4 regions of the Streptomyces tamarix genome follow, and region 2 is predicted to be linked to each of the others. Evidence: riboswitches for the same ligand, from Rfam matches in the RefSeq annotation. Region 2 holds a riboswitch; each other region holds the start of a gene.
What was found. Region 2 has a riboswitch for cobalamin ahead of RND61_RS01490 (ribonucleoside-diphosphate reductase subunit alpha). Riboswitches for the same ligand answer to the same signal wherever they lie in the genome.
Positions count from the first base shown of each region.

Region 1: it holds a riboswitch for cobalamin, as region 2 does, so the genes downstream of both, RND61_RS19565 (ABC transporter substrate-binding protein) here and RND61_RS01490 (ribonucleoside-diphosphate reductase subunit alpha) in region 2, are expected to answer to the same signal.
Region 3: it holds a riboswitch for cobalamin, as region 2 does, so the genes downstream of both, RND61_RS15640 (energy-coupling factor ABC transporter permease) here and RND61_RS01490 (ribonucleoside-diphosphate reductase subunit alpha) in region 2, are expected to answer to the same signal.
Region 4: it holds a riboswitch for cobalamin, as region 2 does, so the genes downstream of both, RND61_RS24030 (ABC transporter substrate-binding protein) here and RND61_RS01490 (ribonucleoside-diphosphate reductase subunit alpha) in region 2, are expected to answer to the same signal.

Region 1 is NZ_JAWCTQ010000024.1:87,481-90,713, reverse strand. Features, by position in the region: gene RND61_RS19570 (FecCD family ABC transporter permease) at 1-423, opposite strand, end outside; gene RND61_RS19565 (ABC transporter substrate-binding protein) at 420-1,463, opposite strand; cobalamin riboswitch at 1,494-1,673, opposite strand; gene RND61_RS19560 (phosphorothioated DNA-binding restriction endonuclease) at 2,525-3,233, opposite strand, start outside.
Region 2 is NZ_JAWCTQ010000001.1:336,530-339,762, reverse strand. Features, by position in the region: gene RND61_RS01490 (ribonucleoside-diphosphate reductase subunit alpha) at 1-1,822, opposite strand, end outside; cobalamin riboswitch at 1,968-2,102, opposite strand; gene RND61_RS01485 (GNAT family N-acetyltransferase) at 2,135-2,677, opposite strand; gene RND61_RS01480 (hypothetical protein) at 2,697-3,233, opposite strand, start outside.
Region 3 is NZ_JAWCTQ010000017.1:3,681-6,913, reverse strand. Features, by position in the region: gene dhaL (dihydroxyacetone kinase subunit DhaL) at 1-519, shown strand, start outside; gene RND61_RS15645 (PTS sugar transporter subunit IIA domain-containing protein) at 516-944, shown strand; cobalamin riboswitch at 979-1,180, shown strand; gene RND61_RS15640 (energy-coupling factor ABC transporter permease) at 1,209-1,901, shown strand; gene RND61_RS15635 (energy-coupling factor ABC transporter substrate-binding protein) at 1,898-2,287, shown strand; gene cbiQ (cobalt ECF transporter T component CbiQ) at 2,293-3,039, shown strand; gene RND61_RS15625 (energy-coupling factor ABC transporter ATP-binding protein) at 3,039-3,233, shown strand, end outside.
Region 4 is NZ_JAWCTQ010000036.1:14,026-17,258, reverse strand. Features, by position in the region: gene RND61_RS24035 (FecCD family ABC transporter permease) at 1-588, opposite strand, end outside; gene RND61_RS24030 (ABC transporter substrate-binding protein) at 585-1,622, opposite strand; cobalamin riboswitch at 1,661-1,859, opposite strand; gene RND61_RS24025 (lysozyme) at 2,084-2,908, shown strand.

The DNA.
Region 1 (3,233 bases), on a different contig from region 2:
CACCCCGAACACGATCACCACGACGGCGCCCAGGGACGCCCCGGAGGAGACGCCGAGCAGGTAGGGCTCCGCGAGCGGGTTGCGGATCAGAGCCTGCAAGGCGGTGCCCACCACGGCGAGCCCGGCGCCGGCCACCGCGCCGAGCAGCACCCGCGGCGCCCGTACGTCCAGCACGATCGTCTCCCGTGCCCCGGACCAGTCCGGGGTCGACCAACCGGCGCCCAGCGCGTGGGTCACGATGCCCCACACCTGGCCGGGCGGCACCCGCACCGAGCCGATGGCCAGGCCCGCCGTGGCGGAGAGCACCAGCAGGACGGCCAAGGCGGCGAGGGTGACGGCGAGGCCGGCCCGGCCCGCCCGCCCGCCGCCCTGCCGCCGCCGCGCGACCCGCCCGGTGCCGGTGCCGGTGACCGGGGCCGTCACGCGAAGCTCTCGGGGTGGATGCCGCGGGCCAGGTCCTCCACCGCGTACGCGGAGCGCACGCCGACCAGGGTGGCGGTCAGCGGCAGGACGACGAACCGCTTGTTCCTGATGGCGGGCACGTCCTTCAGAGCGGGCTGCGACAGCAGGAACTCCTTCTTCCGCTCGACACTCCCGGCACCGGCGTAGTCGTAGATCGCGATGACCTCCGGCTTGCGCTCGACGACCTGCTCCCAGGAGACGTCGCCGAAGACGTCGTCGAGGTCGGCGAAGACGTTCGTGCCGCCGGCCAGCCGGATCACTTCGGTGCCCAGGCTCCTGCCACCCGCGGTGAACGGGGCCTTGTCGCCGCTGTCGTACACGAAGACGGGCACCGCGGGCTGGCCCTCGACGGCCTTCGCGGCCCTGGCGACCCGCGCCCGGAGGTCGGAGACCAACTCGTCCGCCTGGTCGGGCACGCCGAAGATCGTGCCGACGGTGCGGATCTCGTCGTAGGTGTCGTCCATCGTGACCCGCTTCTCGCCGCAGTACTCGCGGTTGAGGTGGGTGTCGATGCCCGCGTCGGTGAACGCCTCGCGGGAGCGGCCCTCGTTCCCGGCGAAGGCGCTGCCGTAGCCGCCGTAGACGAGGTCTGGCTCGGCCTCCAGGACCGTCTCGAACGACGGTTCCTTCTCCGCCAGTTGTGGAATCGACTCGTAGTCCTTCCGCAGTTCGGGCAGGACGGCGGAGTCGGGAAAGGCGGTGCCGACCATGCGGTCCCCCAGGCCGAGGGCGAGCATGAGTTCCGCCGGGTGCTGGTGGATGGTGACGACGCGGGAGGGCGGCTCCTCGTACGTCGTCCTCACGCCGCAGTTGTCGACGGTGACGGGAAAGCCGTCGGCCGACGGGGCCGTGACCCTCGGGTCCCGGGCGGTGTCGTGCGACGATCCGCAGCCGGCGGCGAGCAGGGCCGCCGACAGGGCCATGGCCGCGGCCGCCACCCGCAGGGCGCGGCGTCGGCGGGCAGGGGTGAACAGCGGGGGACGGGACGTGCCGTCGTACACGTGAAGCCTCCTGGGGAGTCCGCGCTCCTCGGAACGGGCCCGCGACAGGCCAGTGTCCTGACTCCCGGATCGACGCTCCTTCCCTTGGCCTTCCCGCGCGGCGCGCAGTGGCGTGTCGAAGGGTGTACTCCCCGGTCACAGTGGCGGGACCGTGCCGGATTCGCACCGGCTTCCTGTTTCCCGTCGCGGCGATGACCAGGTGATACTACGGTCCGTCCAGCCCGGGTCAAAGGGGGCGCGGGCCCGCGCGCACGCCCCGCGCCCTCCGCCACGCCGCACGGACCGCCCCGGCGCCGACCGTCATCGTCACCAGGGCCACGGCGTCGACGTCTCGTGGACACCGCCGACCGACAAGCCCACCGAGACGATCGAACGCCACGAGGTCGTCACCCGGGACGAGGACACTCCCGGCGCGTTCGTCGAAGGGACAGGGGCCAGGGCCGACTCGGCGCACATCGACGGGCTGGAGCCGGGCCACCCCCACACGCGCGCGGTGGCGACCTGGAACAGCGCCGGCGGTTTCCCGACGTCGCACGTCCGGTTACCGTCGGCGCCGGCGTCCGGGTGTCGGGGGAGGGCGGCCCCGGCGCCCCCGGCCCCGGTGGCCGTGTCCTGCGCGGCGCGGGCGCGCCGCTCCGTGGAGCTCCTCGGGGCCCGGACGGACTCACGACTCGTAGCGGTGCGGCCGCGTCGGCGCGGGCGGCGCCGGGCACGAGGGCGGCGACCGCCATCGCCCCGCGGCGGGTGTGCCGGAGAGGACCGTGGAGGGCCCGGCCCGGTGCCCCGACGGCGTGCCGAGAGGTCCGCGGGCGCTCAGGCCCGGTGCCCCCGGCGGACGAGACGTCCGCGCGGGGCCGCCCTCGTCTCCGGCCTCTTGGGCACACCGCGGTCCAGGGGGGCGCGGTGGTCGGTGACGTTGCGGGATCCCGGACTCGAACGGCAGGGCGCGGCGGTCGGAGGTCCCGAGGACGTCCGGGCCTCGAACGGCAGGCCGTGGCGCCGGGGAACAGCACCTCGGACGACGAACACGACCGCCCCCGCGCCGACGTGTCCGCCGAGGGCTACGCGGCCTGGGCCCCGGGGCGCTTGAAGACCTGCTGGCCGTGCCAGAGGACGAACCGCGGGTCGACGGTGGGGCGTCCGGGGCGGGGCGCCGCGACGGGACGGCCGTGGAGCTCGTCGACGGCGCGGCCGGCCGCGCCACGGGCGACGTACAGCTCGGAGACCTGAATGCGGAGGTCGGGCAGGAGCCCGAGGGCGCCGAGGTCGAAGAGGGCGTGGTGCAGGGAGCACAGGGCCAGGCCGTTGTTCGCCTCGTCCGGGCCGTCCTGGCTGTGCCAGCGCACGTGCGCCGCCTCCAGGCCGACGGGGTTGCGGCCGAGGGCGCCGTCGAACCCGCAGAAGGCGCAGGCGTACGCGTAGGCGTGCAGTACCTCCTCGGCGAAACCGGCCCGGCGCCGGCGTCGCTTCCGTCCGGCGGGGGCGTACGCGGCGTCGCCGAGGTCGACGGCGAGGTCGAGCCCGACGGCGTCGCAGACGGGCGCCTCCAGCGCGGGGGTGAAGTGCTGCTCCAGCAGGAGGCGTACGGCCGCGGTCAGCGTGCCCGGGTCGGCCAACAGCGCCTCGACGTCGGGGCGGAGGCGGCCGTGCGCCCCCCGGGCCCGCAGCGCACCGCCCCGCTCCGGCGCGTCCGGGCCGATCGCGTTGCCGTCCCGGTCCCGCAGCTCCCACAGCTCCCGCTCCAGGTGTACGAACGGCATCGCCGCCCGC
Region 2 (3,233 bases):
TCGCGGTCGGCGCGATCGCGAGGAGCAGCGAGTTGCGCAGGCCGACGGAGGCGACGCGCTCGCGCAGCGCCGCCCACCGCTCCGGCCAGGTCAGCTCCACGTCGTAGTGGTCGGGGTGCAGCACGCCGCGCGCCGTGCGGGTCTTGTCCCAGGCGGGCAGCGGGCCGCTGCGCTCGGCCAGGTCGGCGGACGCCTCGTACGCGGCGAGCATGATCCGCTCGGCGATCCGCGTGGACAGGGCGCGCGCCTCGGGCGAGTCGAACGGCAACCGCAGCTTGAAGAAGACGTCCTGGAGGCCCATCGCGCCCAGGCCCACCGGGCGCCAGCGGGCGTTGGACCGGCCGGCCTGCTCGGTCGGGTAGAAGTTGATGTCGACGACCCGGTCGAGGAACGTCACCGCGGTGCGGACCGTCTCGTCCAGCCGCTCCCAGTCGATGCCGTCGCCGGCGACGAACGCGCCCAGGTTCACCGAGCCCAGGTTGCAGACCGCGGTCTCCCCGTCGTCCGTGACCTCCAGGATCTCGGTGCACAGGTTCGAGGAGTGGACCGTGTGGCCCGGCTCGGCGGTCTGGTTGGCGGTGCGGTTCGCGGCGTCCTTGAACGTCATCCAGCCGTTGCCGGTCTGCGCGAGGGTCCGCATCATCCGGCCGTACAGGTCGCGGGCCGGCATCGTCTTGCGGGCCAGGCCCTTCGCCTCGGCGGCCCGGTACGCGGCGTCGAACTCCTCGCCCCACAGGTCGACCAACTCGGGCACGTCCGACGGGGAGAACAGCGACCACGGGGCGTCGGCGTTGACGCGGCGCATGAACTCGTCCGGGATCCAGTGCGCCAGGTTCAGGTTGTGGGTGCGGCGGGCGTCCTCGCCGGTGTTGTCGCGGAGCTCCAGGAACTCCTCGATGTCGGCGTGCCAGGTCTCCAGGTAGACCGCGGCGGCGCCCTTGCGGCGACCACCCTGGTTGACGGCGGCGACCGACGCGTCGAGCGTCTTCAGGAACGGGACGATGCCGTTGGAGTGGCCGTTGGTGCCGCGGATCAGCGAACCGCGGGCGCGGATGCGGGAGTACGACAGGCCGATGCCGCCCGCGTGCTTCGACAGCCGCGCCACCTGGTGGTAGCGGTCGTAGATGGAGTCCAGCTCGTCCTGGGGGGAGTCCAGCAGGTAGCAGGAGGACATCTGGGGGTGGCGGGTGCCCGAGTTGAACAGGGTGGGGGAGGAGGGCAGGTAGTCGAGCCGGCTCATCAGCCCGTACAGCGCCTCGACCTCGCCGAGGGCGCGCGCGGTGCCGTCCTCCGCCAGTCCGCAGGCGACGCGGAGCAGGAACTGCTGCGGGGTCTCGACGACCTTGCGGGTGATCGGGTGGCGCAGCAGGTAGCGGGAGTACAGGGTGCGCAGCCCGAAGTAGCCGAAGCGGTCGTCGGCCGCCGGGTCGATCACCGCGTCGAGCCGGTCGGCGTGGCGGGCGACGAAGTCGGCGGTCCGGTCGGCGATGAGCCCTTCGCGGTGGCCGACGGCGACCGACGCGGAGAACGCCACCGCTCCCTGGCCGGCGGCCTCGTCGGTGATCGCGCGGGCCAGCAGCCGGGCGGCGAGCCTGGAGTACGCCGGGTCCTCGGCGATCAGGCCGGCCGCCGCCTCGGTGGCGAGCTCCCGGAGTTCGGCCTCGTCCGACCCGGCGTGCCGGCCGCGCAGGGCGGCGGCGGCGACCCGGCCGGGGTCGGTGTCGGGAAGGTCCGCGGTGAGGTCGGTCAGGGTCCGCAGCAACGCGGTCCCGGGAGCGTCGGCTTCGGTGGCTGAGGCCGGATCCGCTGGCGCGATGGTCACGTGGGGGCTCTCCCTCGCTCGGCTCGGGGCCGCACGGCGGGGAGGCGGGAAGCGGGCGCACCCCGCCCTTGGGCACGGGGGCGTGCGTGACCGCGTCCGCCGGCCCACTCCGCGAGGCCCGGACGTCTGGGCACCCGGGCCGGACGGTCCGGGTGCGCTGTCGGCAGGTCGTCGGACTTGTGGGGTACGCGAAGGGCACACCGGTACACCGTTGCGGGACAGTTCCGGACTCGCACCGGATTCCCCTGCTACGACAGCGAGCACGAGCATACATGTGGGGGGCGCGGGATACGGCACCCCCCACATGTTGTGTCAGAGTGTCAGCTCGTACGCGAGGAGGGGCAGACCGGGCAGGGGCTCCCAGTCCCGCTGCGGGGCCCTGGCGAAGCCCATCCGGTCGTACAGCCGCCGGGCGCCGCGGGCCTGCGGGACGACCGACAGGACGAGCCGCGCGCAGCCGTCGACGGCGCGTGCCCGGTCGGCGCACGCCCGTACGAGCGCCTCGCCCACGCCCCGTCCGCGCGCCGCGCCGGACACGGCGAGCACCCGGAACTCGGCCTCGTCCGGTCCCGCGATGTCCGCCCACGGGCTGCCGTCGGACGGGACGAACGTCACGCCGCCCAGGAGCGTGCCGTCCGGGTCGACGGCGACGAGCACCTCGGCCTCGGCGGCCCGGCGCGGCACGTCGCGCAGCAGGTCGAGGTAGGGGTCGTCGGCCCCGTACTGGAGCAGCCCGCCGTCGAGGTAGGCGCGGGCGCTGATCTCGCCCAGGGCGCGGTGCTCGGCGGGGCGTACGGGGCGGATGGCGAAGTCGGTGGTGCTCGGTGCGGCGGGTGGGGTCCAAGTGGCGTCCATGGGCCCCAGTGTGGCGGGATCAGCCGCTCGCGCCCACGTCGTTTCGGGGCGCCCCGTCGCCCACGGGCGGCAGGTCGCCGCGTTCGACGGGCTCCCCGGCGCCGGGCCGGAGCTCGGGCAGGACCGCGTCCAGCTCCTCGTCGGAGGCGCGGTGCGCCCGCTCGGCGGCGCCGCGCAACGTGTCGCGGTCGACGGAGCGGTCGGCGCTGACCCGGACGCGCAGCCCGTTCTCGGCGCGCACGTACGCGTGGGCGCCGTCCGAGGCGCGGTACCAGCCCGCGCCGTCCTTCTCGCAGGGGGTGCCGGCGGGGCCGGTGGCCGAAACCGCGGGGAGCTCCGCGCAGCTCGCCGCGTCGACCCCGCCGCGCTCGACGGCGAGGGTGATCGCGCCGCCGCCCGGGGAGACGTACGTGGCGGAGAAGCCGTCGTCGCCGAGGACGCCCACGGACTGCTCGGCCAGGTCGAAGCCGTCCGCCTCCGTCACGTACACGTGCTCGGGCCGGGTCTGCAGGGCGGCGGCGCGGGCCTCCAGTCCGGCCCGGTCGGGCACGTCCGC
Region 3 (3,233 bases), on a different contig from region 2:
GACTCCACGATCGGCGACGCCGATCACGGGGCGAACATGCGGCGCGGCTTCGCGGCGGTGACGGCGGCGCTGGAGGCGGAGCCGCAGCCCACGCCGGGCGCGGTGCTGCTGGTCGCGGGGCGGCGGCTGGTCTCGACGGTCGGCGGGGCGTCCGGCCCGCTGTACGGGACGCTGCTGCGCCGCGCGGGCAAGGCGCTGGGCGACGCCGCCGAGGTGACGCCGCAGGCCCTCGCCGAGGCGCTCGGCGCGGGCGTCGCGGCGGTGGCTCAGCTCGGCGGGGCGGCGGCCGGGGACAAGACGATGCTGGACGCGCTGGAGCCCGGTGTCGACGCGCTCGGGCGGGGCGGCGACTTCGCGGTGGCCGCGCGGGCCGCCGCCGAGGGCGCGGCGGCGACCGTGCCGATGCTCGCCCGCAAGGGGCGGGCCAGCTACCTCGGGGAGCGGTCGGTCGGTCACCAGGACCCGGGTGCCACCTCGTCGGCACTGCTGTTCGCGGCGCTCGAGGAGGTGGCCGCGTGACCGGGGCGGGCACGGCGAAAGCGGGCGGGCCGGTCGGGATCGTCCTCGTCTCGCACAGCGCCCAGGTCGCCGCGGCCGTCGTGGAGTTGGCGCGCGGCCTGGCCGGTGGGGCGGCCGGGGTGCCGGTGGCGGCGGCGGGCGGCGGTCCGGACGGCGGGCTCGGCACCGACGCGGAGCTGATCGCCCGGGCGGCGCACGAGGTGGACCGGGGCGCCGGCGTGGCGGTGCTCGTGGACCTGGGCAGCGCCGTCCTGACGGTGAAGGCGCTGCTCGCCGAGGGCGACGAGCTGCCGGAGGGGACGCGACTGGTGGACGCGCCGCTCGTGGAGGGCGCGGTCGCGGCCGTGGTCACCGCGGCGGCGGGCGGCGGACTCGAAGCGGTGGAGGCCGCGGCCTCAGAGGCGTACCAGTACCGCAAGGCGTGACCGGGACGCGGTTGTGAGGGGGCAGGACAACGCACTACTGTCGCAGGGCCTTGGTGTACGGGAAACCGGTGTGAAACCGGTGCGGCCCTCGCCACTGTGATCGGGAAGTCCGGCTCCACCCCCCGCGAAGGCGGGGAAGCCACTGGACCGCCGCGGGAGACCGCGGCGTCCGGGAAGGCGGAGCCGAGGCGGTACGACCCGTCAGCCAGGAGACCGGCCAAGGCGCGTTGTCCATCCACGAGGTGCTGGAGAGGGTCTTCCCACATGCACATAGCCGAGGGGTTCCTGCCCCGGGAGCACGCGGTCGCCTGGACGGTGGCGGCCGCCCCGTTCGTCGTCCACGGTGTCCGGGCCCTGACCCGGGAGGTCAGGGCCAACCCCGATTCGACGCTGCTGCTCGGCGCGGCGGGGGCGTTCACGTTCGTCCTGTCCGCGTTGAAGATCCCGTCCGTGACGGGCAGCTGCTCCCACCCCACCGGTACGGGGCTGGGCGCCATCCTGTTCCGGCCGCCGGTCATGGCGGTGCTCGGCACGATCACCCTGCTGTTCCAGGCGCTGCTGCTGGCGCACGGCGGGCTCACGACGCTCGGCGCGAACGCCTTCTCCATGGCGGTCGTCGGCCCGTGGGCCGGGTACGGGACGTACCGGCTGCTGCGCCGGTCCGGTGTGCCGCTGATGGGAGCCGTGTTCTCCGGCGCGTTCGTCGCGGACCTGTCCACGTACTGCGTGACGAGCGTGCAGCTGGCGCTGGCGTTCCCCGACCCGGGCAGCGGCTTCGCGGGGGCGCTCGCGAAGTTCGGGGGGATCTTCGCGGTGACGCAGGTGCCGCTCGCGGTCAGCGAGGGCCTGTTGACGGTCCTGGTGATGCGGCTGCTGCGGCAGTCCAGCAAGGGCGAGTTGGCGCGGCTCGGGGTGCTCCCGGCGGCGGGCGCGACGAAGGGGACGACGGTCCGATGAGCCGTGACGCGAGGATCAACGCCCTGATCCTGCTGGTGGTCGCGGCGCTGGCGGTGCTGCCGCTGGCGCTGGGTCTCGGCGAGGGCGAGGAGGAGCCGTTCGCGGGCGCCGACGCGCAGGCGGAGACGGCGATCACGGAGAACGCCCCGGACTACGAGCCGTGGTTCACCCCGCTGTACGAACCGCCGTCCGGGGAGGTCGAGTCGGCGCTGTTCTCCCTGCAGGCGGCGCTCGGTGCGGGGGTGCTGGCGTACTACTTCGGGCTGCGGCGCGGCCGGCGGCAGGGCGCGGAGCGGGCCCGGGCCGGTGCCTCCGCCGGTGCCGGGGGCGGGGGCGGTGCCGCGGCCGGCGCCCGGGCCGACGGGCCCGCGGCGTCCGGGGAGTAGCGCGGGTGCTGCCCATCGACGTGGTGGCGCACGGCAGTCGCTGGCGCCGCCGCCATCCGGCCGAGAAGGCCGTGCTGGGCTTCGGGTTGACGGGGTGCGCGGTGTCCCTGCCGCCGTGGCCGGGCGCGGCCTTGGTCATGGCGGTGGCGGTGGCGGTGCTGCTGGGCCCGGCCGGGGTGGCGCCGCGCCGGCTGTGGCGGGCGTGGCGGCTGCCGCTCGGGTTCTGCGTGACGGGCGCCGTGCCGCTGCTGTTCCAGGTCGGCGGTCCGGCCGGGTTCGTGGCGCTGGCGCCGGGAGGCCCGGTGCACGCCGGCCAGGTGTTGCTGCGCACGTCGGCGGCGTCGCTGGGGCTGCTGCTGTTCGCGTTCACCACGCCCGTGTCGGACGTGCTGCCCCGGCTCGTGCGGGCCGGGGTGCCGGCGCCGGTGGTGGACGTCGCGCTGGTGATGTACCGGATCGGCTTCCTGCTGCTGGACGCGGTGGCGCGGATCCGGCAGGCGCAGGCGGCGCGGCTCGGGCTGGCGGGCCGCGCGGCGGCGTGGCGGTCGGTGGCGGGGCTGGCCGCGACGGCGTTCGTGCGGGCCTTCGACCGGGCGGCGCGGTTGCAGACGGGGCTCGCGGGGCGCGGTTACGACGGCACGCTGCGGGTGCTGGTGCCCGACGCGCGGGTGGACCGGCGTTTCCTCGCCGCGACGGCGGCGCTGCTGGCGGCGGTGGTCGCCCTCACCCTGGTACTGGAGAGGTGGCTGTGATGCCGGGACCCGCCGTGGTCGAGCTGGTCGGGGCGGGGTTCGCCTACGAGGACGGTCCCGCCGTGCTGTCCGGGATCGACTTCGCCGTGCCGGAGGGGCGGTCGCTGGCCGTGCTGGGCCGCAACGGAAGCGGCAAGACGACGCTGCTGCGGCTGCTCAGCGGCGGGCTGCGGTGCCGAAGCGGACGCCTGCGG
Region 4 (3,233 bases), on a different contig from region 2:
GGTCCAGCCGGCGCCGCCGAGGGAGCCGAGCAGCCAGAACAGCACCCCGCGGGTCGTCTCGGCGTCGGCGGAGGTGACGACGACGAAGGAGGTGAGGGCGGAGAACAGCTGCATCGCGGCGACGCCGGAGAGGACGACCCGGTCGGTGGTGCCGCCGAGGACGTGGCTCAGCAGCATCATCAGCGCGAACGAGCAGACGGCTCCGGCGAACGCCCCGGCGGACACCGACAGCGCGCCCCCGCCGACGCCGAGGACGACGACGAGGACCGCCCCGGTGGAGGCCCCGGAGGAGACACCGAGGACGAAGGGGTCGGCGAGCGGGTTGCGGAGCAGGGACTGCAGGACGGCCCCGCACACGGCGAGGCCGGCGCCGCACACGGCGGCGAGCAGGGTCCGGGGCAGCCGCAGCTCCCACACGATGCCGTCGCGGATCGCGGTGAGGCCGGACGGGGCGCCGCCGAGGTGGGCGGCGACGGTGGACCACACGTCGGTGACGCCGATGTCGGCGGGCCCGATGGTGATGGCGAGGGCGACGGACACGGCGAGTGCCGCGAGCCCCGCCGCCGTGCGCAGCAGGGCGGCGGTCACCGGGCGAGGCCGAACCGGCGGAGGGCGGCGGCGACCTGTTCGACGCCTTCGACGGTCCGGATGGTCGGGTTCATGGCCTGGCCGCTGAGCAGGACGTACCGCTTGCGGCGCACGGCGTCCATGTTCCGGGTCACGGGGTGGGACTCCAGGAACTCGATCTTCTTGGCGGCGCTCTCCGCCGTCTGCGACCTGCGGGTGAGGTCGCCGATCACGAGCACGTCGGGGTTGCGGTCGGCGACCGTCTCCCAGGTGACCTGGGGCCATTCCTCGGTGGTGTCGTCGAAGGCGTTCTTCGCGCCGAGCTCGCGGGTGATGACGCCGGGCGCGCCGCAGCAGCCCGCCAGGTACGGGGACTCGGCGTCGGAGAACCAGTACATGAGGGTGACGTCCGACGCGTCGAGGCCCTTCTTCGCCTCGGCGACGCGGGAGGTGAGGCTCCGGACGAGGGCGTCGCCGCGCTCCTCCACGCCGAAGACGCGGGCCAGGTCCCGCACTTCGCCGTGGACGGCGGCCATGGTGAGGGGCCGGGTGCGGACGCCGTCGCCGTCGCCGCTGTTGTCCTTGCCCTCGCAGTCGGACGGGGAGAGGTACGTCGGTACGCCGAGCCGCTCGAACCGGTCGCGGGTGGCGACCCCGCCCTTGCCTAGGGTGGAGGCGAACGAGGCGGCGACGAAGTCGGGTTCGGCGTCGAGGACCTTCTCGAACGACGGCTGGTTCTCGGCGAGGCGCTCGACGCGGGCGTTCTCCTTCTCCAGCCCCTTCATGACCGGGTCGGTCCAGGTGGCCGTGCCGGCCATGCGGTCGGCGAGGCCGAGGGCGAGGAGGATCTCGGTGGCGCCCTGGTCGAGGGAGACGGCGCGGCGCGGGCCGTCCCCGGTGATCTCGACCCGGCGCCCGCAGTTCTCGATCACGCGGGTCGCGGCGTCGTCCCGGGGCGGGGAGGAGCCGTCGGAGGGGGCGCCGCCGCAGCCGGTCAGGAGGAGGGTGCCGCACAGGGCGGCGGCGGGCAGGCGCGCTGGACGCGGAAAGGGCACGGAGCCGTCCTCGGTGTCGAGGGCCCATGCGCGGGGCCCGTCCGTACGGTGCGCCAGCAGGTCTTCGGACTCGGGATCATCCGGACGGGGCGCCTTCCCGGGCCGGTGCGCGGCCCAGTGGCATCGGTTGCCCCGCCCGTCACCCTCACCGCTGCGCGTCAGTTCCGGATTCGCACCGGATTCCCTGACTCGTCGTACGCGTGCGTACGGAGTGCGACTGGCCCCGGCAACGTAGCACAGCCCGGTGGGGGTCGAGTCCGGGGGGCGGGGCCGCCGGGCCGCGGGGACGCGCCCGCGCCGGGGCGGGGCCGGCTCTGAAAACCCCCGCCGTCGCCGCAGTTCGGCACCGGTTTCGGTGGCGTAGACCAACGGCGGTTCCGTTCGCCCTTCCGCGGCGCGTTCTACGTGCGTAGCGTGAAGCGTAACCTGTCATGTTCACACCAGGTTTTCGGAGGCACGCCATGCCCGTGCACAGATCCGGAACGACCCGAACCGCCATGGCCACGGCCCTGCTCGCCGTCCTGGCCCTCCTCCTGGCCCTCCCGGGAGCGGCGAGCGCCGCCGACGGCCCCGGCAAGCCGCCCCGGGGCAGCGCCCGCATGGGGACGGGCGTCGCCGCCCACGACGGCGTCGGCGGCGTCCCCGCAGGCCCCTACGCCACCCAGACGGAGGGCGTGGACGTCTCCAGCCACCAGGGCAACGTCGACTGGTCCGCCCTCTGGACGAGCGGGGTGCGGTGGGCCTACGTGAAGGCCACCGAGGGGACGTACTACAAGAACCCGTACTTCCCGCAGCAGTACAACGGCTCGTACGGCATCGGCATGATCCGGGGCGCGTACCACTTCGCGACCCCCGACACGGCCGGCGGCGCCGCCCAGGCCGACTACTTCGTCGACAACGGCGGCGGCTGGTCCCGCGACGGGAAGACCCTGCCGGGCGCGCTCGACATCGAGTGGAACCCCTACGGCGCGGCCTGCTACGGCAAGACCCAGGCCGGCATGGTCAGTTGGATCCGCGACTTCCTCGCCCGCTACAAGTACCGCACCGGCCGCGACGCGGTGATCTACACGGCGACGAGCTGGTGGAGGCAGTGCACCGGCGACTACGGCGGCTTCGCCTCGGCCCATCCGCTGTGGATCGCCCGCTACAACACCACCGTGGGCGAACTCCCCGCCGGTTGGGCGTACCACACGATGTGGCAGTACACCTCCTCGGGCCCGATCGTCGGCGACCACAACCGGTTCAACGGCGCCTACGACCGCGTCCAGGCCCTCGCCAACGGCTGACCGGCCCCCGTCCACGGGCCCGCGCGGACGCACACGGGCGCGGGCACGGCGACGGCAACGGCAACGGCCGAACACCGCAGCCCCGTACGGGGGCGCGGCGGGCGGCGCGTACCCGCCGGGCGGGCCGGGCGCCGGGCGGGCCGGGCACCGCCCGGACGCGCCGGACGGCGGGGGCCGGGGCGGCCTTCACCGCCCGACCGGCCCGGTCCGCGCGGGGTCACCGGCCGGCGCGCGCGACGACGAGGGCCCCGGCGGGAGGCGCCGTGTACGCCAACCGGGCGACAGCCGGGGGGAATTCCGTGCGACGGCGCACCGGGGCTGGGAA